Undibacterium parvum: one gene and its partner. The protein of the gene in region 1 interacts with the protein of each later gene in a pairwise test. Links are inferred from orthologs where the notes say so. Each region holds a gene or a part of one and is shown on either strand. Other genes may lie near its edges. The genes, in order: ftsB and EJN92_RS12790.

Evidence for each region.
Region 2: the proteins of ftsB (region 1) and EJN92_RS12790 interact in binary tests that used the Escherichia coli proteins (3 or more experiments, as listed by UniProt). The link is inferred for Undibacterium parvum from one-to-one orthologs.

What each region holds. Positions count from the first base shown.
Region 1 is NZ_CP034464.1:4,498,768-4,509,640, forward strand. The notes cover bases 140-3,038. They hold ftsB (cell division protein FtsB), read left to right. Parts: upstream 140-1,369; coding sequence 1,370-1,708; downstream 1,709-3,038. Other genes in these bases: eno (phosphopyruvate hydratase), read left to right, coding at 140-1,298; EJN92_RS19610 (DNA-binding protein), read right to left, coding at 2,080-3,038. Also shown: more of eno, read left to right, coding at 15-139; more of EJN92_RS19610, read right to left, coding at 3,039-3,144; EJN92_RS19615 (NAD(P)/FAD-dependent oxidoreductase), read left to right, coding at 3,598-4,917; EJN92_RS19620 (hypothetical protein), read left to right, coding at 5,429-6,079; EJN92_RS19625 (DUF6602 domain-containing protein), read right to left, coding at 6,321-6,833; EJN92_RS19630 (recombinase family protein), read right to left, coding at 6,873-7,430; EJN92_RS19635 (hypothetical protein), read right to left, coding at 7,424-7,795; EJN92_RS19640 (hypothetical protein), read right to left, coding at 7,792-8,292; EJN92_RS19645 (hypothetical protein), read right to left, coding at 8,289-8,615; EJN92_RS21480 (hypothetical protein), read right to left, coding at 8,639-8,776; EJN92_RS19650 (cupin domain-containing protein), read right to left, coding at 8,870-9,226; EJN92_RS21645 (hypothetical protein), read right to left, coding at 9,286-9,447; EJN92_RS19655 (HepT-like ribonuclease domain-containing protein), read right to left, coding at 9,463-9,849; EJN92_RS19660 (nucleotidyltransferase family protein), read right to left, coding at 9,846-10,136; EJN92_RS19665 (Tn3-like element ISPa38 family transposase), read left to right, coding at 10,295-10,873. UniProt on the Escherichia coli protein: Essential cell division protein. May link together the upstream cell division proteins, which are predominantly cytoplasmic, with the downstream cell division proteins, which are predominantly periplasmic.
Region 2 is NZ_CP034464.1:2,924,780-2,935,612, forward strand. What follows is about bases 1-2,859. They hold EJN92_RS12790 (cell division protein FtsQ/DivIB), read left to right. Parts: upstream 1-975; coding sequence 976-1,743; downstream 1,744-2,859. Other genes in these bases: EJN92_RS12785 (D-alanine--D-alanine ligase), read left to right, coding at 1-970; ftsA (cell division protein FtsA), read left to right, coding at 1,754-2,859. Also shown: more of ftsA, read left to right, coding at 2,860-2,986; cell division protein FtsZ, read left to right, coding at 3,131-4,324; EJN92_RS12805 (peroxiredoxin), read left to right, coding at 4,528-5,034; lpxC (UDP-3-O-acyl-N-acetylglucosamine deacetylase), read left to right, coding at 5,156-6,091; EJN92_RS12815 (DciA family protein), read right to left, coding at 6,117-6,614; EJN92_RS12820 (M23 family metallopeptidase), read left to right, coding at 6,667-7,632; preprotein translocase subunit SecA, read left to right, coding at 7,859-10,624. UniProt on the Escherichia coli protein: Essential cell division protein. May link together the upstream cell division proteins, which are predominantly cytoplasmic, with the downstream cell division proteins, which are predominantly periplasmic. May control correct divisome assembly.

The DNA of each region.
Region 1 (10,873 bases):
TTTAGGAGAATTGAATGAGTGCTATTGTTGATATTATCGGTCGTGAAATCATGGATTCACGCGGTAATCCTACCGTTGAATGCGATGTCTTGCTGGAATCTGGTGTTATGGGGCGTGCCTCAGTACCTTCCGGTGCCTCGACCGGTAGCCGCGAAGCGATGGAGCTGCGGGACGGCGATAAATCGCGTTTTCTGGGCAAGGGCGTACTCAAAGCCTGCGAGAACATCAACACAGAAATAGCCGAAGCGATCATGGGTTTAGACGCTAACGAACAAGCTTTTCTGGATCGTACTTTGATCGATTTAGATGGTACTGAAAACAAATCGCGCCTAGGTGCAAACGCCATGTTGGCAGTTTCCATGGCTGTCGCCAAAGCGGCCGCTGAAGAGGCTGGCTTGCCGTTGTATCGTTACTTCGGTGGTTCGGGCGCCATGCAAATGCCAGTGCCGATGATGAATGTCATCAACGGCGGCGCACATGCCGATAATAATCTGGATATTCAAGAATTCATGATTATCCCGGTTGGTGCACCTAGTTTTCGCGAAGCAATACGTTACGGTGCAGAAGTTTTTCATGCACTTAAAAAAATCCTGCACGACAAAGGTTTAACGACAGCTGTTGGCGATGAGGGTGGATTTGCACCATCAGTAGAAAATCATGAATCTGCCATCAAACTGATTATTCAAGCGATAGAAGCCGCTGGCTACGAGCCAGGCACACAAATCGCTCTTGGCCTCGATTGCGCCGCTAGCGAATTCTACAAAGACGGTAAATATCACTTGGAAGGCGAAGGACTGACTTTGTCGGCTACTGATTTCACGAATTTGCTGGCAACTTGGGTCGACAAATATCCTATCATCTCTATCGAAGACGGCATGGCCGAAGGCGATTGGGACGGCTGGGCAATTCTGACAGAGAAACTCGGAAAAACAGTGCAGATCGTTGGCGATGACTTGTTCGTCACCAATACCAAGATCTTCAAAGAAGGCATACAAAAAGGCATCGCTAATTCGATACTGATCAAAATTAATCAGATTGGTACTTTGACCGAAACTTTTGCCGCTATCGAAATGGCTAAGCGCGCTGGCTATACAGCGGTAATCTCACATCGCTCTGGCGAAACCGAAGACAGCACGATTGCTGATATCGCCGTCGGTATGAACGCTCTGCAAATTAAAACAGGATCTATGTCCCGTTCTGATCGTATGGCAAAATACAATCAACTCTTGCGCATCGAAGAAGATTTGGGTGAAGTGGCTAGTTACCCAGGCCGCGACGCTTTCTATAATTTGAAGTAAGCTTTATTTGTAAAAGGGAGAGCATTTGTTCTCCTTTTTTATGTACTTTATTTTTGATAGATTAAAACTCAATGCGCTTACTTGCCATCGTGTTCGTCACCTTGTTATTGTTGATTCAATATCCGCTGTGGTTGGGTAAAGGCGGTTGGCTGCGCGTTTGGGAATTAGATAGGCAAGTAAGCGCAGCGCAAAAGAAGAATGAAGATCTGAAAGAGAGAAATAATAAACTCGCTTCAGAAGTTGAAGATCTAAAAATAGGTACAGGCGCTGTAGAAGAACGCGCTCGTTTTGAGTTGGGAATGATTAAGAGAGATGAAATCTTTGTACAGATACTTAATGCTGGCACCGAATTAAAATCCAACCCGGCAGCAGCTTTAGGAAGTAAGCCAGTTATTGGTGCGCGGCAATAGCAAAGTAAGCGAATCGGAGAGGCAAATAATAGCCTGGTATTTCGCATAATTTATATTATGTAAAATTGAAGTTCAAAATTTACGCATCAATAGAAGCGATATTTAACCGTTCGGCGAAGTAAAAGTAGTCACTTAGTGGACGTAAATGTGGAACTTCCCGAATAAAATGAAATAAATCTGATACCCTTACTGCAATAAGTATTTGAATTTAATGATTTATTCACGTTTGTTGCGACAGAAACGCGCTAATGTAAAACTTTGGACTCTACTTACCTAATGCTTTGGTCCATTTCAATCAGTCCAAATTATTACGTTAATCGGAATGCTTTAACGTAAAAGTATCCGGTTGAAAACATTGCTCTCGCTAGTCATTATTCTGTCTTTCTTCGCTTAGCTCGCGTAGTCGGTTGAATGGCCGCCGCATTTTTTGCAGCTCCCAATTCGCATTCATGCAGCTTACGAAGAAGCAAGTCTCTCTCTACAGCCGAGCCTGCCAAGGCATGAGTATTGTTGGAAATCTGAATTTTTAACTGTATTAGTTCGCGATTGACAATCTCGCGAGCTTCAGAAGCGGCTTGAATCGCACCTTCTAAATTGCCTATTGTTTGCCTCAGGTTGGCCATCTGAGACTGAAACGCATTGGATTCAGCGTGATGCACGTCGACCTTCATTTTGTATTCAACGCGCGCTGTTTCTAGTGCTTTTTGAAGCCTAATATTAGCTGTGCGCTCTCGATCGATTTCTAGAAGCGCCCGTCTTTCCGCTGACGCCAGTCTATCTTCGTTTAATTTTGCTGAAGCACGGAGTTTTTCCATTTCTAAGACCAGCTCACGGAGAGCATCATCTAGTTTCGCATTACTTACGGATATATCATTTTTTGAGTCTTCCAATTGAGATTCGAGCGATGAGTTCGTCGATATTAAGGCTGTAATTTCGTGTTTGAGTACATCACATTCAGTATGCGTTTCCATTAGTTCTTTTTGCATGCTATTAAATGTTGATATTGCTTGGTCGCGGGCAGCAACCGCCAAATTGGCCTTGTCATTTGCCTGTTCAACCTGCAACAGCACATCAACCTTCAAAGATGCCAGCGTTTCTTGAGCGGCATTTTGGGCCGCTGACCACAAAGTGGCAACGAGATCTCCCGCTGCGGTTTTCAAGGATTCCGGCAAATCGGGATGACTAACAGTCACCCTGCTTTTGTCGCGCAGGTTTTCCCAGAAACGATTCAGGGCTTCCGCAGGTGCCGACATGCTGCCTTTTCGCACCAGCTGGTATAACTTATTGGCTGTCGGCGTCATTCCATAGCGGAAGAACATGGCCACACACACTTCACGATACAGATCCTGTGTCTGTGGGAATTGATTGCGAAGTACGTCGATGTCCGCCAAGAGCATGCGCTCATTCTGTTCAAGAGTATCCATATATTCATTCATTGAAGTTATTGGTTGATAATACAACGTATTACGTTATATTTCCAACTTTTAAATCAATAAATATGACATTACTCTTATAATGTCTATTATTATTGATAATATTGAATAATCAACGATCTTCATCGCATGAAAATTTCCTCGGTCATTGATACAAAGCCTGGCTCAGTACTCAGTAAAATATCCAGCGGCTTAACGTCTGTGATCTTGAGAAAGATTCGTGTTTGAATAGGCCTAACTAAAACTGTCTGGCTAGTAGCTTCTTAGCAGTAAGCTCGGCTATTGTTAGGCTCGCCCAATAAATGGTTCCATTGAAAATCAATTATTGGCACTACTCAATGGAGCCATATGACGTCACACTGCCTCCATTAGATCGCCTTCTACGCTGTGCGCACTAGCCGTTGCGTATTTGCGGTCGCCCATTTTCCAACATTGAGGATATTTATCGTGAGTGCGATGTTTGATGAAGTTTTGCATAAAATTACCATCGTCGGCGGTGGTGCCGGCGGCCTGGAATTAGCGGTGCGCCTGGGCCAGCAATTAGGCAAGAAGAAGAAAGCCCTGATTACCCTGGTCGATGCCAGCCCTACCCATTTGTGGAAGCCGCTACTGCATCAGGTCGCGGCTGGCACCTTAGATAGCCAAGCGGATGAGAGAGAATATTTCGCCTTAGCGCGCGCCAATCATTTTGAATTCCGCCTGGGGCGCATGAATGGCCTGGACAGACGCTATAAGAAAATTTTTCTGGCACCGACTTTGGATGAGAATAATGAGGAGCTATTGCCCACCCAGTCGATCGCTTACGATAGTTTGGTGCTAGCACTGGGTAGCCAGAGTAATGATTTTGGCACTAAGGGCGTGCGTGAGCATTGCATCATGCTCGATACCTTAGCGGCGGCCGAGCGTTTCCACAAAAAACTGGTGAATTGTTGCCTGCGCGCGCAGTCATTGGCGCAGGTCGCAGGCGAAGGTCGCTTCACCGTCACGATCATAGGAGGCGGCGCGACTGGGGTCGAGCTAGCGGCCGAGCTGCACATGACCACTAAAATATTATCCAGCTATGGCTTGGTAAATTTTCATCCTGAAAAAGACTTGAAGATTGTCTTGGTCGATGCCGCCCCGCGCTTACTGCAAATGCTGCCTGAACGCCTTGCGGCAGCGGTCGCCAAAGAGTTGCGCAGTATCGCCGTGGAAGTTCACACCAATGAAAAAGTAGTGGAGGTCAGCAAAGACGGGGTCATGATGGCCAGCGGAAAATTCATCCCCAGCGGTATCGTGGTGTGGGCGGCAGGTATCAAGGCCGCCGATTTCTTAAAGGATATCGATGGACTGGAAAGCAATCGTATCAATCAATTGGTACTCAACGCGCAATTGCAAACTAGCCGCGATCCGGCCATTTTTGCGATCGGCGATTGCTGCGCCTGCCCGCAAGGAGAAGGCCTGCCTGCAGTGCCGCCACGCGCCCAGGCCGCGCATCAGCAAGCGAGCCTACTGGCCAAATCGCTGATACGCATGCTCAATGGCAAAGAGTTGCTGACTTATCGCTACACCGACCACGGCTCTTTGCTCTCGCTAGGAAATTACAGTACCGTCGGTAGCTTGATGGGGGCGCTCGCGAGTGGCTCTATCTTCATCGAAGGCACAATCGCCAAATGGATGTACTGGTCGCTACACAAGCATCATCAAGTGGTGGTCTACGGCTGGTTTCACACCTGGCTGGCCACTTGGGTCGCCAGCATAGACAGGGTCAGAAATCCGCGCATCAAGCTGCACTGACTACGCAAACTACACGCCACGCCCCACACGTGTAGGCGCATATTCCATGCGCTTGCTGGCAGCATTTGGGCCTGCAGGCCGCATAGGGATTGCGTAAGCGCTCCCTATTCAAACAAAATCGAGCACCATGCTGGGTTGAATTTGCAACAGAAAATGTAAATGATGTAAGTGGCAGCGCAACAGGGCAATTTTAGACGGCCATACAGGCCCTGATTGAGCGCCTGCGCAGTTTTTAATGAGATTCCTCGTTCACCCCTGCCCCCCCCTATGGCTAGCGTTTATTACGAAGACTGTTAGCCTGCCGTGCATTAACCAAATATCTAGGCAAAAACAAAATAAACTTAGGAGTCATGAGAAAACTGAATCAATAGTGCAGTATATGTCTCTTTTTTTTGAAAATTTCTGGCGATAAACTGGTTTTGTCCTTGAGCAAGATCTTTCTCAGGGCAAGCCGATCACGGCATGGGACAGATGGAAATTTCAATATGAAAAAATATTAGGAGTAAGGCATATGGCGCACGAAAAATCAGTAGAAGTAGATCACATCAACTTTGCATCACAACAGCGCAGGCAATTCATGCGCGGCGCCGGGGCCTTGGCGCTCGCTGGTCTGGCGCTGCCTTTGACCGCATGCGGTGAAGATCCAGATGAACCTATTCCACCACAGCCGCCCGAGCCTTTACCACCACCGCCTCCGGTGACGACTTATCTGGTGCCGAAAGAAGGCGCATCGCACGCCGCTACCTGGATGGCTTACGGTGCCTCGGTCTCGGCCTGGGGTAACTTCAACGGCACCCCAGAAGAGCGCGATATGTCGAATAGCCGCCTGCTAGCGCGTGAAGATCTGATGCGTATCGCGGCCCAATTGTCGCGCTTTGAAGACGTCACCATGCTGGTGGCAAATAACACCGATCTGGCCGAAGCCAATCGCTTGCTCGATAAAGTGTTTGCCGGCACCGGCAACTTCAATCGCTGGAACCCAAGCACCAACATAGGCGTAGACGGTAAAATTTTTAGTAATGGGCGCGCCCTGCCAGCGATGAACCGCAATCGCATCGAGTTGCTGATCAAGACCGACAACGCCAGCAATCGCAATCAGGCTAATTGTGCCCATCCCCTCGAAAAGGTAAAAGTTTCTTTTTGGAATAGTCTTGAACACTGATTACTTGTAATATTCTTACCGAAATAATCCGTTTTTTCTTGCTTATTTGTATATCCGTAATAATGAATTAGCGTCCAACCTTAACGTTTTTACCTTTTCGAGGGAATGGGCTGTATCCCTACAGGGGGTTGTAAGCCCAAAGCCCAGATTATTTTGGATGTCTTTTAAATCAATGAGTTATGAATCAAAACACTCGTTCCGGGTCGTCATGCTGCAGGTATTTCTAACCACTTACCTCTGCTCAGACGTCCAGCCATGCTCCATAGGCATGGATATCAATCATCGGGACTGTCGCGGTAGCCTGGAGTCGGGCGATTAATTCGAAAAGAAAAGCGGTGGCTGGTTTGCCTGATTCGTGAATGTTATACGCGGCGGTCGCCTCATCATAGTCAAACACTCCATGCGATGCGACACAGCCCAGATCGAGCTTGCCGCCGGCATCGCCGCTCAAGAGAACCGCGCGCATTGCATCGCCAAGCGGTGGGTTCCAGTTGCTGCCAAGAGTCAATATACCGCCAATAATCGGCGTCAGCGCCTTCGGCGGATAAGTTCCACCAGCATGGGGAATTGGCAGGCTGGTTCGGTGTAATTTGCGTACGCTAGCAACTTTTTCCTGCGCATACGCTACTAATGTAGCGTTGATTGATTGTTTGGCTTCAAACACCGCGTAGACGCTTTCCGCAGGAATAATGAATTGATCACCATGCCGAAATATGAAAGGCGAATACTGGCGGTCGAACACTACAACGTCGATCTGATCGGGGTCGTCTCAGAAAACGGAAAATAAAGCACGCTAAGCGTGCGTGGAGGCTGGCACCCAGCGGTACAGCGTCGGAATGGACACGCCGAGGTTCTTGGCCACGTCCTTGGGCGGCACCCCGCTGGCCAGCAGCTTCTTGGCCGACTCGATCTTGCTGTCGGTCATCTTCGGCTTGCGGCCGCCTTTGCGGCCGAGCTGCTTGGCGACTTCCAGCCCGGCGCGGGTGCGCTCGACGGTCAGCTCGCGCTCCATTTCGGCAAGGCTCGCCATGACGTGGAAGAAGAACCGCCCGGATGGTGTGCCGGTGTCGATGGAGTCGGTGAGGCTCCTGAACTGGACACCGTGCTTGTGCAGATCGCCGACCAGATCGACCAGTTGCTTGACCGACCGGCCCAGCCGGTCGAGCTTCCAGACGACCAAAGTATCGCCTTCGCGCAGCATTTCGAGCGTCTTGGCCAAGCCAGGCCGGTCTGCCCGCGTGCCACTCACCTTGTCCTCGAAGACCTTTTTACATCCGGCCTTGCTCAAGGCTTCGCGTTGCAGCTCCAGGTTCTGATCCTGCGTCGAGACGCGCGCATAGCCAATCAACATGGCTTGTCTCGCGCCCGGTCGATGCGTTCCTGCATCGCCTGCATCACTTCTTCGTGGGTGTACGATCTGGCGTTGGCGTCGGTGGCTTGCCGCAGGGCTTCCTCAACCTCGCGCGTCATCCGCTCGTAATCCTCCGGCCACAGCGCTTGCTCCATGCGCAGCGACGCCTGACCCAGCAGGTGCAGCAGGCTGAACAGCCGCATGTCGTTGGTGGCGACGATGCGCTCCCGAATCTGCTCCTGAATAGCTTCGCTAGCCCGATGCGCTTGTGGTGTGGCAGTCCCCTCGTAGTCAGCGGGGAATTCCGCTTCCTCGGCAATCCTTGCCCAGGCGCTGGCCAGCGCCTCGATGGTTGACGTGCTCATTTCCGCCGCTCCTGTGCTCTTTGGCGAATCAACCGGCCAAGGGGCCTCGACGCGAAAACCAGCAGCATCACGCCTATCGGATACCAGGTCGAGAAGACCACCAAGGCATCGAAGGCTGGCCGTCCGGTGTTGGTAGGCAGTACGGCGGTCACAGCCATCAACCCGCCGACCGTCCAGATGATGCGCCACACGTAGGGCATCACGCGGGGCACGTAGCCGTCATCGAAAGCGGTCTGGTAGTAGCGGCGCAGGCCGCGCTCGGCAAGCGCCTGGCGCTGCCGCTCCGACAGCGCATCCGTCCGGCCATACCAGCGCCGGAATGGTGGACAGCGCAGCAGCAAAGGGGTGAAGAGGATCATCACCGCCACGATCGCGACACCCCACGCCATGACGGCGCCGGCATCGGGCCGCTTGGCGTTCTCGATCACGGGCGCGAAGACGCCCGGAGCACCGATCATCCAGAACAGCGCAATGTGCTGATGGAAGGAGAGCTTCATTTGCTCATCCACTTGCGCAGCAGGCGCTTTTTCAGGGAGGCGCGTTCTTGCGGGTTGCGTCCCTTGTGATTGGCGATGCGATCCGCCGTGGCGGCCTGGCGCTTGACGGGCCAGTAGGAGCGGCCATCCTTGCCCATCGACCAGACGCTGCTGGCCTGGTTTTCCAGCAGGGGCAGATGGGCGCTCAGGGCTTCGGGCGACGCGCTGGTCAGCGCCGTGCGCTCACGGGTGCGCCAGCGCTGATGCCAGAGCTTCTTGTCCTCGCGCTCGCTGCCGCAGGTCGTGTGCCCGACGATGGGTGTTTTGCGGCGGCTGCGGCTCATAACGTAGTGGTCTCCAAGAACATTCAGGACTGATCCCAGGCGTCGATGGTCAAGACCTGATCGGCAGGACAGGCGGCTACGCGGTCGGGAACTGGATGGTGTTCAGTCTCATGCCGACCCCATTCGATTGATCGCGTCGCTTGCGGCACGCTGCGACGCAAGGAGGTTTGCGACCTGGTTTAGCAGCCGTGTCCGCTGCATGTCTGTTACCTATCTCCCCGACCGCTCATTGGACCAACTCCAGAGATTGGGCTCTATCGCTCAGCCAATACGAAACCGGCATTGGCTGATGCCACAACCGAGACGAACACAAATGGCTCGGTACCTGTATTTCGCGCCCCGTGCACTTGGCCCGGTCTTGCCACGGCTATCTCACCTTCCCTGAGGGCACGAACAATCCCATTGCCCTGAAAGTAATCAGCCATTCCCGACAAAACAGTCCACGTGTCTTGGCCGTGAGGATGAATGTGAGCCGCAATTTCCTGCCCGGGATGGACATGCCAAACCACGATAATTGAGTCTCGGGTTTCAAGCACAACGGAACGAATAGGCTCGCCTTCGGACGGCTGAACATACTCGGCTACAGAAAATATTCTCGATTCAACAGTCATCGGAGATCCCTCTTTCACAGTGCACCCAGACAGGCTGGATATGAGTTCTAACTCGAATTTTAACGGGAGGCTGGTCGTGCGGTCGTGCAGTTGCCGATGAGCGTGTCGGCTGCTGCCTCCTTGCCCACCAGCGAACTCACGTCCGTTGCGGCCATCCAGAAGGTCTTGCCCGAGCGCGGCTCATAGGTCGCGGGATCGAACACGCCAGAGGGGCCGAACATCGGCGGCTTGATTGGTCATGGCTCCATGCCTTTGTCGTTACGGTCTTCATCGTCGGCATCCTGACGCACGGCGGGCAATTGCTGGAGCAACGCCGGCAGCCATTCCTGTACCGTCTCCCACACCACATCGAGGTTGATGTCGAAATAGCCGTGAGCCATGCGATTACGCATATTGCGCATGCTGCGCCACGGCACGTCGGCATGCGCCTGGGTGAACTCGACGTAGCCATCCATCACCTTTGTGGCCGCCTCGCCGATGACGATCAGGCTCATGATGACGGCCTGCTGGGTGCGCTTGTCGGCCAAGAAGTCGTCCTTGGCCATCCCTTCCACGAAGCTGCGCGCATCGGTTGCGGCCTGCTGAATGTGGTCGAGGTAATCGGGCAGGCGGTTCTCGCTCATATCGGTTGCGCCTCCGCGAGCACCTTGGCCCGGAACTTCGGCGGCAGGTCGCCGGGAGTCAGCAGATCGACGTCAACGCCGAGCAGCGATTTCAGTTCTTCTTCCAAATCGCCCAAGTCCAACAACGTGGCACCGGGCAGCGCATCGACCAACAGGTCGAGGTCGCTGCCATCCCGGTCGGTGCCATGCAGCACCGAGCCGAAGACGCGCGGGTTCGCGGCGCGAAAGCGGCCTACCGCTTCACGCACTGCGCTTCGCTTCATGTCAAGCACAACAGACGGTCGCATGCGCATCCTTTCTTATCGAAACTCGTTGAGATGATATGCAATCAAGAATAGAATTTCAAGAACTATTTTCGAGAATCGCAATGCCTTGATTCCCGTGCCGCGCCGGTTGCCTTGGCGGGCTTGTCACAAACCTACGTTTTCAAGAAGAAGGAAACCGCATGCCCCGCCGTTCGATCCTCTCCGCCGCCGAGCGCGAAAGCCTGCTGGCGTTGCCGGACACCAAGGATGAGTTGATCCGTCACTACACGTTCAGCGAAAGCGACCTCTCCATCATCCGGCAGCGGCGCGGCCCGGCCAATCGGCTGGGCTTCGCGGTGCAGCTCTGCTACCTGCGCTTTCCCGGCGTCATCCTTGGCGCTGATGAGCCACCGTTCCCGCCATTGCTGAGACTGGTCGCCAACCAGCTCAAGGTCGGCATCGAAAGCTGGGACGAGTACGGGCAGCGTGAGCAGACCCGACGCGAGCACCTGGTCGAGCTGCAAACGGTGTTCGGCTTCCAGCCGTTCACGATTGGCCACTACCGGCAGGCTGTCCAGTTGCTGACCGAGCTGGCCATGCAAACCGACAAGGGCATCGTGCTGGCCAGAGCCTTGATCGAGCACCTGCGGCGGCAGTCGGTCATTGTGCCCGCCCTCAACGCCGTCGAGCGGGCGAGCGCCGAAGCGATTACCCGCGCCAACCGGCGTCTCTACGACGCCTTGGCTGAGCCGCTGACGGACGTGCATCGCCGTCGCCTC
Region 2 (10,833 bases), 1.6 Mb from region 1 along the record:
GAGCGAAATGAAAATGGAAAACTTAGGAAAAGTCGGTGTTTTGTTCGGCGGACGCTCTGCCGAACGGGAAGTGTCCATCATGTCTGGCAATGGGGTCTTGTCGGCACTAAAAAGTTTTGGTGTGGACGCGCATGCTTTTGATCCCGCTCAGCGTAGTTTGGCTGATTTAGAGTCAGAAAAATTTGATCGGGTTTTTATAGCCTTGCATGGTCGCTACGGTGAAGACGGTAGTCTGCAAGGTGTCTTGGAGCAGTTGGCGATTCCATATACCGGCAGTGGTGTGATGGCATCCTCGATAGCGATGGATAAAATTTTCACCAAGAAAATTTGGCAGAGTCATCAACTGACTACGCCTAACTATGCGGTGTTGACACTAGGTAGTGATCTGGATCTGGTTAGTGCGGAGTTGGGTTTGCCTTTAATCATTAAACCACCGCATGAAGGCTCGACCATAGGAATTACCAAGGTCAATGTCACAGCTGAGATGGCTGCAGCTTACACTTTGGCGGCCGAGTTTGATGACGAAGTATTGGCTGAAGAGTTTATTCAAGGGCGCGAGTTAACGGTCGCTGTGCTCGGAAAGGGTGCTAATGCTTACGCACTTCCTATCATAGAGATAGTCGCACCTGAAGGTAATTACGATTATCAAAATAAATATTTTACTGACGACACCAAGTATCTTTGTCCGGCGCCTATGGATGCCGCTTTGACTGCTGAGATACAAGCGATGTGTGTCGAGTCGTATCGTGCGATTAATTGCGAAGGCTGGGCAAGGGTAGACGTGTTGCTAAGAGCTTCCGACAATAAACCATTTTTGATAGAAATTAATACCTCGCCAGGTATGACTGGGCACTCCTTGGTGCCTATGGCGGCGCGCGCAGCTGGGATGAGTTATGAAGAAGTCTGCCTGACGATTTTGAAGACCGCAAGTCTGAAAATAAAGCCAGACACAAAAAAGGAAAGTAGTTAAAACACATGTGGCAAGACATCAAAATCTTGAATGCAGCGGCAAATGCTTTGATCGGCATCTTGTTACTCGCACTTTTGATGTCCGGAATCTGGTGGGTAATTCAGCGTCCGATGTTTACTTTGACTGCAATACGAATCGAAGCTGTGGATAAGGGCAATTTGCGACATGTGAATGCCTTGACGATTAGAAATGCCGCGATACCGAAAATCAAAGGGAATTTTTTTACCAGTAATTTAGATTTGGTTAGAAGTGCTTTTGAAACGGTGCCTTGGGTGCGTAAAGCCAGCGTACAAAGAGAGTGGCCGAACAAACTTATTGTGGTGCTTGAAGAGCACGAGGTGCTTGGTACCTGGGGAGATGAGGGGCGACTCATCTCAGCCAAAGGGGACGTGTTTACTGCGAATTTGGCGGAGGCGGAAGAAGATGCCGACCTGATCGAATTTGTTGGCCCGCAAGGAAGCGAGAAAGAAGTGTTGGCGCGCTACTTCGATTTTAAGAAGTGGTTCGCGGTGATAAATCTGGAGCCAGATGCGGTGCAATACTCTAATCGTTATGCTTGGAGTTTGAAGTTGAGCAATGGTATGAAGGTTGAGTTGGGGCGTATGCAAGACGAGTCGAGTTTGAAGAAACGAGTGGATCAGTTATTGGCGGTATATCCGCAGTTGCTCACGAGTTTGCGAGATAGTATTGAAAGTGTGGATATGCGGTATCCGAATGGACTAGCTCTGAAATCGAGTAAGAGTTCCTTGGGATTGAAAAGCAAACTTAAGTAAGTGGAATGACATGACAAAAGATGCAAAAAACCTGATAGTCGGTCTCGATATTGGCACTTCAAAAATCGTTGCGGTGGTAGCCGAAGTCATGCCGGATGGACGGCATGAAGTAATCGGCTTGGGACAACACGAATCCAAGGGACTCAAAAAGGGCGTGGTCGTCAATATTGAGGCAACCGTGGAATCGATACGACGCGCATTGGAAGAAGCAGAGTTGATGGCCGACTGTAAAATTCGGCACGTCTACACGGGAATCGCCGGCAGCCATATCCGTAGCTTCAACTCTAGCGGTATGGTTGCGATTAAGGATAAAGAAGTCACCGCGGCCGATGTCTCGCGCGTCATAGAAACCGCTAAAGCGGTGAATATTCCTACTGACCAGCAACTGCTGCATACCTTGCCACAAGAGTTCATCGTGGATAGTCAGGACGATGTGCGCGAACCAATAGGGATGAGCGGCATCCGTCTTGAGGTGAAGGTTCACATCGTTACCGGTGCGGTTTCTGCGGTACAAAATATCGTCAAATGCGTGCGCCGTTGCGGCCTCGAAGTTTCTGATTTGATCTTGCAACCTATGGCCTCGGCTGAAGCAGTTCTCACCAAAGACGAAAAAGAATTGGGCGTGGTCCTGATTGACATTGGTGGTGGCACTACTGATGTTGCGGTATTTAGTGAGGGTGCGATTCGGCATACTGCGGTGATACCGATTGCCGGCGATCAGATCACCAACGATATCGCGATGGCACTACGCACACCGACCTCGGAGGCTGAAGAAATTAAAATCAGATTCGGTGTTGCTAAACAGGTTCTGGCTGATCCATCCGATACGCTAGATGTTCCTGGTTTGGGTGACCGCGGTCCAAGATCGCTATCACGTCAGGCTTTGGCGGCGGTGATAGAGCCGCGTGTTGAAGAACTATTCGCCTTGGTGCATCAAGTGGTGCGCGAATCAGGCTACGAAGATGTGCTCTCTTCCGGTATCGTTTTGACGGGCGGCTCAGCCATCATGCCGGGGATGGTAGAGATGGCTGAAGACATATTTTTAAAGCCAACTAGATTGGGAATGCCGGTCTATTCTGGTCAGTTGGCGGACGTGGTGCGCAGCCCACGTTATGCGACAGTTTTGGGGTTGTTGTTGGAAGCAAAGAAGCAGTATATGCGCGGGCATATCGTGACCAAACAAGAAGGTTCGGCAAAAGCGGTCTGGCAACGCATGAAAGAGTGGTTTTTGGGGAATTTTTAGATTATTTATACGTATAAATCGCGTATAAAGTAAGCATAAATTGTAGTAATCATTTTATAATGTTGTTATCTGCAGTTTGCATTCGCTAGTCGTGACATAGGGTGATGACTAGCGACTGAAAACTGCCTACTTGGAGGATGCATGATGGAGTTCGATATGGTCGATAACGCTACGCAAGGCACCGTAATCAAGGTGGTCGGTGTTGGTGGTGCCGGTGGCAATGCAGTACAGCATATGATTAACAAGGGTGTCTCTGGCGTCGAGTTCATTTGCGCCAATACTGACGCTCAGGCGCTGACGCAATCCAAAGCACACAATGTGATACAAATCGGTGAAACTGGTTTGGGCGCAGGGATGAAGCCTGAGGTTGGTCGTCAGTTGGCTGAAGAGTCACGCGCGCGAATTGAAGATGCCTTGCGAGGTTCGCATATGGTTTTTATCGCCGCAGGTATGGGCGGTGGAACTGGTACCGGAGCTGCGCCTGTCGTTGCGCAGATCGCCAAGGAATTAGGTGCATTGACCGTTGCGGTGGTTTCCAAGCCATTTTCTTACGAAGGTAAGAAATGTATGGATATCGCTGACGAAGGTTTGGAAGCGCTGTCCAAGCATGTCGATTCTCTCATCATCATTCTCAATGAAAAGCTGGAAGAGATTTACGAAGATGACAGCATGATAGAGTGGCTGCAACACGCCGACAATGTACTCAATAATGCGGTTGCGGGTATCGCTGAAATCATCAATGTACCAGGCCATATCAACGTCGATTTTAACGACGTGAAAACGATTATGGGCGAGCAGGGTAAGGCCATGATGGGAACGGCAACCGCTTCTGGCGTAGACCGCGCCCGTATTGCAGCGGAGCAGGCAGTGGCCTCTCCACTGCTAGACGGTATCGATTTGTCTGGTGCGCGTGGTGTCTTGGTTAACGTTACCGCTAGTCGTAGTCTGAAGGGTAAAGAGATCAAAGAAGTCATGGCAGCGGTACGTGCATTTGCTGCCGATGATGCCTCGATCGCCCAAGGGATTGCGTATGACGATAGCATGGGTGACGATATCCGCGTCACTGTAGTGGCAACAGGTTTGGGCCGTGGCAAGAAAAATATTCAGCTGGTGCAAACACCTATGCTGCGTACCGGTACTCACAATGAGCCTATGATGATGGCGACTACCGCCAGCACTACAGCAAATATGGGGATGACATCGTCGGCCGGCTTCGAAAGCCTGAGTAAGCCAGCGGTATGGCGACGTGAATCAGCCTCTGATCAGGTGCGTGCTTTGGAAAAAAATGGAATGGAAACTTATGATATTCCGGCTTTTTTACGCAAACAAGCTGATTGATCTTGCTTCGCCAAAATATCGTGCGATGTAGTTTGAAATAGTTGAAAAATAGCTCGAAGCAAAACGCCGGCAATCGCTGGCGTTTTGCTTTCTGCAAGAAAATTAAGACTAAGGCATACTTGCGCTCAGCCCGTTTTTTAACAATACACAAAGTTGATGTTTGTTATGAGGCGGTGTACTTTCATCTATTACTGGAGCCAGATATGACTATCAAGATCGCAGAAAAATTACCCGAAGGCAGTTTAGCCGAATTCATCGAAGTCGAATCTGAGGGTTGCTCACTCGGACCAAATACTTTTAGCGTAGCCGATCTGAGCAAAGGTAAGACCATCGCAATTTTTGGTTTGCCAGGCGCCTATACACCAACTTGCTCGGCTAAACATGTACCAGGTTATGTGGAACACGCTGCGGCTTTGAAAGCCAAGGGCGTCGATGAAATCTGGTGTATCTCGGTCAATGATGCGTTTGTGATGGGCGCATGGGGGCGTGATCTGAAAGCGACTGGCATCGTGCGTATGATGGCCGACGGTAATGGCGCATTCAGTAAGGCTTTGGGTTTGGATGCTGATTTTAGTAAATTCGGTATGGGCACGCGTTCCCAGCGTTATTCTTTACTCGCAGTTGATGGCGTAGTGAAGCAATTGAATATTGAAGAAGGCGGAAATTTCGAAGTATCGAATGCAGAAACGATGCTGGCGCAATTGTCCTAATTTTTTTCCTCGTAAAAAAGCGCACAAATTTGTGCGCTTTTTTATTTTTGATGCCAGCTTTTAATTGCTAGTCGCAAGCTACTTACGGGTATCGATTTTGGCAAGCAGATATAATACTCAGATGTTAAAACAAAGAACAATCAAAAAACAGGTCAAAACCATAGGTGTGGGAGTTCACTCCGGTACTAAGGTGGATTTGATACTGCGTCCAGCGCCTATCGATACTGGCATCGTGTTTACCCGTATTGATTTAAACCCGCCCGTGGTATTTGAAGCGCAAGCCTTGAACGTCGGGGATACTCGCATGGCATCGACCTTGACCAATCAAGGTGCGAAAGTGTCTACCGTTGAACATCTGTTGTCTGCTTGTGCTGGCTTGGGCATCGATAATTTATATGTCGATGTCAGTGCTGAAGAAATCCCTATCATGGATGGATCAGCATCTTCTTTCGTGTATCTGCTGCAGCAAGCGGAAATGCAAGAGCAAAACGCAGCGAAAAAATTCATACGCGTTTTAAAGCCGGTAGAAATACGTGAGGGTAGTGGCAAATCCGAAAAATGGGCGAGGTTGGAGCCTTTTGATGGGTATAAGTTACATTTTTTCATAGAGTTTAACCATCCCGCGGTGGATGGTACGACTCAGACCGCCGAGGTGGATTTCTCTAAAGTGTCCTACGTCAAGGACGTGGCTAGAGCCCGCACCTTCGGCTTCATGCAGGATGTAGAGATGTTGCGCGGCATAGGATTGGCGCGCGGCGGATCTATGGAAAATGCTATCGTGATGGATGAATTTCGTATCTTAAACGCCGATGGACTGCGCTTTGATGACGAGTTTGTGCGGCATAAAATTCTCGATGCTATCGGTGATTTGTACCTGATCGGGCATCCCTTATTGGCAAGTTATAGTGCGCATAAATCCGGTCATGGACTGAATAATCAGTTATTGCGCGCCTTGCTGGCGCAGCCTGATGCCTATGAAATCGTGACCTTTGACCAGGAGACACTGGCGCCAGCGTCGTATGCCGAGCAAGAGCGTCGTGAGTGGGCGCTATCTTGATTGTATTTAGCCGCAGCGGATATTTCTAGACTTGGTTGCGCTGTACTAATCTATGTAATGCCGCCCTCAGTTCGGCATTTTGGGGGGTGTCGTCTAAACTATGTTCCAGTGCGTCAAAAGCGTTAATCGCACTGCTAGTGAAAACTAGTTGCTTCACTGGGCTAGGTTTTTCTATGGTTTTCCTAACTTGTACTTTGATCCGTATTGCGTTAATCTGCCAACCGCGCAACTGCAATTGTGCGAGCAATTTAGGCAAAGTTTGTTTCAACTTGCTTGCCAGTGAGGCATTCGGAGCGGCCAAACTTAATTGCTCATCGGCCAGTTGCAGTACTTCACAACTATCAAATACGCCCGGCAGTATGGCGGCACATTCTTTCTGCAATGAGGCATTGCGCTTGATACTTGGTAGTAAAGGCGAAATTTTGTCATTGCGGGCTAAATAGTTGGCGATACCGCTGGCATCGGGTAATTTTCTACCGCGTTTGATATTGAGTTTAAATGGAGGTGGCGTTAATGATTGCATGGATAGCACCTTACCACAGCTGCCGGTTTACCTGTCATAGGGACGCTCACTAATGCAAATCATTTTCATGCATTCCCGCTTCACGCAAGCGAAGTCGATTACTCTCAGTTCTACCCATATTCTATTGTCCGTCCTGGGCTTTTTAACTCTCACGATGTTGTGCTCCGCCGTCATGGCAGCTCTGATACTACGCTTGGCAAGTAGCGATCTGCCTCTGCTGAAAAACTTGGTGCCTGCCAATCTGGCTAGCTTACCAAGCAATGATCCGAATGCCAAAGATCGCTATCTAAAAGAAAACCTAGCAGCGATGGCAATTAAGTTGGGGGAGATGCAAGCGCAATTAATCCGCCTGGATGCCTTGGGCGAACGAGTTCAGGGTTTGGCCGGCGTAAAGCCGGAAGAGTTTAATTTTAAAGACGCGCCCGGACGTGGTGGTGCCGAAACTTCGACCTTGTTGCCCCCCAAAGAATTAAGTCTCTCGCAGTTTCAAGTCGCCTTAGATGCCATGGCTAGTGACCTTGAACATCGCTCAGATTTTATGAGTGTGGTCGAGACCAAGCTGATGGGTTTTAAGTTGCAATCCAAACTATTGCCAACCATACAGCCTGTCAATGTCAGTTATAACGCTTCGGGTTTCGGCTGGCGCTTAGATCCATTCTCAGGTCGCAGTGCTTTTCACGAAGGCATAGATTTTTCTAGTCCTACCGGCACGCCGATAATTGCAGCCGCTGGCGGCGTCATCATTGCCGCAGAGTTTCATCCACAATTTGGCAATATGCTGGAAATCGATCATGGTGGTGAAATCATGACGCGCTACGCACATGCTTCTAAAATTTACGTCAAAGTCGGTGACATCGTCAAACGCGGCCAGCATATCGCCGATATAGGCTCGACCGGACGCTCTACCGGCGCGCATTTACACTTTGAGGTGCATGTCAAAGGCGTGCCGCAAAATCCACATAAATTTCTCAATGCGGGTATCAATCAAGCCAGCATGGCGGCGCTGAACCAAAAATAGCTTGCTCTGCCGATTTGCTGCCATTGCGGGGCGAGTGAGTAAGAATTTTCTGTTGCGCCTATTGATATTCCCTTTTTTGTCACCAATTTTACTTAGTTGCGTGGGCCTGACCAGGCATTTTCTGGTTAATGGCTGGCTCCGTGGTAAAATCGCGAGTTAGTCTATGTTGCTGCCAAGTTAAGTTTGCTGGCAGCTTTTTTCAAGAATCTACTTACTCATTCATAGCATGTCATTCCTGACCAAGATATTCGGCAGCCGTAATCAACGGCTCTTGAAACAATACCAAAAAACGGTGCGTGATATCAACGCCCTGGAACCCACGCTGGAAGCCTTGTCGGATGAGCAGTTGCAAGCAAAGACAGGCGAATTTAAAGAGCGTATCGCCAAGGGAGAAACTCTAGACGCGATCTTACCTGAAGCGTTTGCGGTGTGTCGTGAGGCCAGTAAACGCGTCTTGAAAATGCGCCATTTTGACGTGCAATTGATAGGCGGTATGGTTTTGCATTTTGGCAAAATCGCGGAGATGGGCACAGGCGAAGGTAAAACCTTGATGGCCACCTTGCCGACTTACCTCAATGCCTTGTCTGGTAAAGGCGTGCACGTGGTCACCGTCAATGATTATCTGGCGCAGCGCGATGCCGAGTGGATGGGTACTTTGTACGGCTGGTTAGGGCTCACAACCGGTATCAACCTCTCGCAGTTGGAGCACGACGCCAAGCAAGCTGCATATGCCGCCGATATTACTTACGGCACCAATAATGAATTCGGTTTCGATTATCTGCGCGATAACATGGTGTATGAAGCCAAAGACAGAGTGCAACGCGCACTTAACTTCGCCGTGGTCGATGAAGTCGATTCCATTCTGATCGATGAGGCACGCACACCTTTGATCATTTCTGGTCAGGCCGAGAGTCATACCGAGCTGTACTACAAAATTAATGAAGTACCGAAGATGCTGACGTTACAGATCGGTGAGGAAACTCCCGATGGTAAAGGTCATATCGAGGTGGCGGGCGACTACACCAAAGACGAAAAAGCACATCAAGTCTTGTTGACTGAAGATGGCCATGAGCATGCCGAGCGTCTGCTGACGCAAATGGGCTTGTTGCCAGAAGGCGCATCTTTGTATGATGCCGCAAATATCTCTTTGATCCATCATTTGTATGCAGCCTTGCGCGCGCATGCTCTGTATTTTAAAGATCAGCACTATGTGGTGCTGAACGATGAAATCGTGATCGTCGATGAATTTACTGGTCGTATGATGACAGGGCGTCGTTGGTCGGATGGTCTGCATCAGGCGGTGGAAGCGAAAGAAGGCGTAAAGATTCAGAACGAGAATCAAACTTTAGCCTCGATCACTTTCCAAAATTATTTCCGTATGTATGTGCGCTTGTCAGGCATGACAGGAACGGCTGATACCGAAGCCTACGAATTCCAGGAAATCTACGGTCTGGAAACTGTGGTGATCCCACCGAATCGTCCTTCGCAGCGTAAAGATAGACAAGATCAGGTGTATAAGACAGCGCAAGAAAAATACAATGCGATGTTGGTCGATATTAAAGATTGTTATGAGCGCGGTCAGCCAGTTTTGGTGGGAACCACCTCGATCGAAAACTCTGAGATGTTGTCGGAGATTTTGACTAAAGCCAAACTCCCGCATAACGTCCTTAATGCGAAACAGCATGCGCGCGAAGCGGAAATTATTGCGCAGGCGGGTCGTCCTAAGGGCATTACCATCGCTACCAATATGGCCGGTCGTGGTACCGATATTGTGCTCGGTGGTAACGTCGCCAAGCAGGTGCAATTGATAGAAGCCGATAGCAAATTGTCGGATGCCGACAAGCAAACTCAGTCGCAAAAATTGCGCGATGAGTGGAAATCTTTGCACGAGCATGTAGTCAGCGCTGGTGGTCTGCATATCATCGGTACTGAACGCCACGAATCACGTCGCGTTGATAATCAATTGCGTGGCCGTTCTAGTCGCCAAGGTGATCCTGGATCTTCTCGTTTTTATCTGTCGCTCGATGATGCCTTGTTGCGTATCTTCGCCGGTGACCGCGTGCGTGCCATCATGGATAGATTGAAAATGCCGGAAGGCGAGCCTATCGAAGCCGGTATTGTGAGTCGCTCGATTGAGTCGGCGCAACGCAAAGTGGAAGCGCGTAACTTCGATATTCGTAAGCAATTGCTGGAATACGATGACGTCGCCAATGATCAGCGTAAAGTCATCTACCAGCAACGTAACGAATTACTCGAAGCGCACGATATGTCTGAGATGATTACTTCTCTGCGTAGCGGTATGTTTGAAGAAGTAGTGCGTACTTACGTGCCTGAAGAATCAGTAGAAGAGCAATGGAATGTCGCCGCTTTGGAAGCCACGCTGGCGGCCGAATGGTCACTCGATCTGCCTATCGCAAAAATGCTTGCGGCTGAACCAAATCTGAGCGACGAAGATATTCTGGAACGGGTCCAGGCTGCCGCCAATGCTGCTTATGAGTCTAAGCTGACTATCGTCGGTAAGGATGCGTTCGCCGGCTTCGAGCGCAGCGTCATGTTGCAGAGTATCGATAGCCATTGGCGTGAACATCTGGCAGCTTTGGATCACTTGCGTCAGGGCATACATCTGCGCGGCTACGCCCAGAAAAATCCTAAGCAGGAATACAAACGCGAAGCTTTTGAATTATTTGCGCAGATGCTAGATTTGATCAAGAACGAAGTGGTCAAGACCGTGGTCACGGTGCGCATACAATCGCGTGAAGAAATCGAAGCAGCCGAGCAGCAAATGGCCGCAGCGCAAATCGAAAATGTGCATTATCAACATGCAGACTTCGATGCGAATGCGACACCGGAAGAAATGTTGGCACCGACTGCAAATCCTGAGCACAGTGCGAATCAGCCTCAAGTCGATCATGGCTTTAAAGTCGGACGCAACGATGCCTGTCCTTGCGGTAGCGGTAAAAAATACAAGCAATGCCATGGTAAATTGGCCTAGGAATAGTTTGTAAATTAATACAGAAAGGGGCGGAATTTTCTGCCCCTTTTTTATTCCCTGACTCTAATTTTTGTTGTTAAATAGGCAGAAAAAAAGCGTCGAATGTGGGCGGTGTTGAGTCGATTTCGTATTTTTGATATTGAAAAATAAAGCTTCTTTGCTATATCCGCGTGATTATTTAACTACCTCGCCGTGAATAAGTGCAAAGA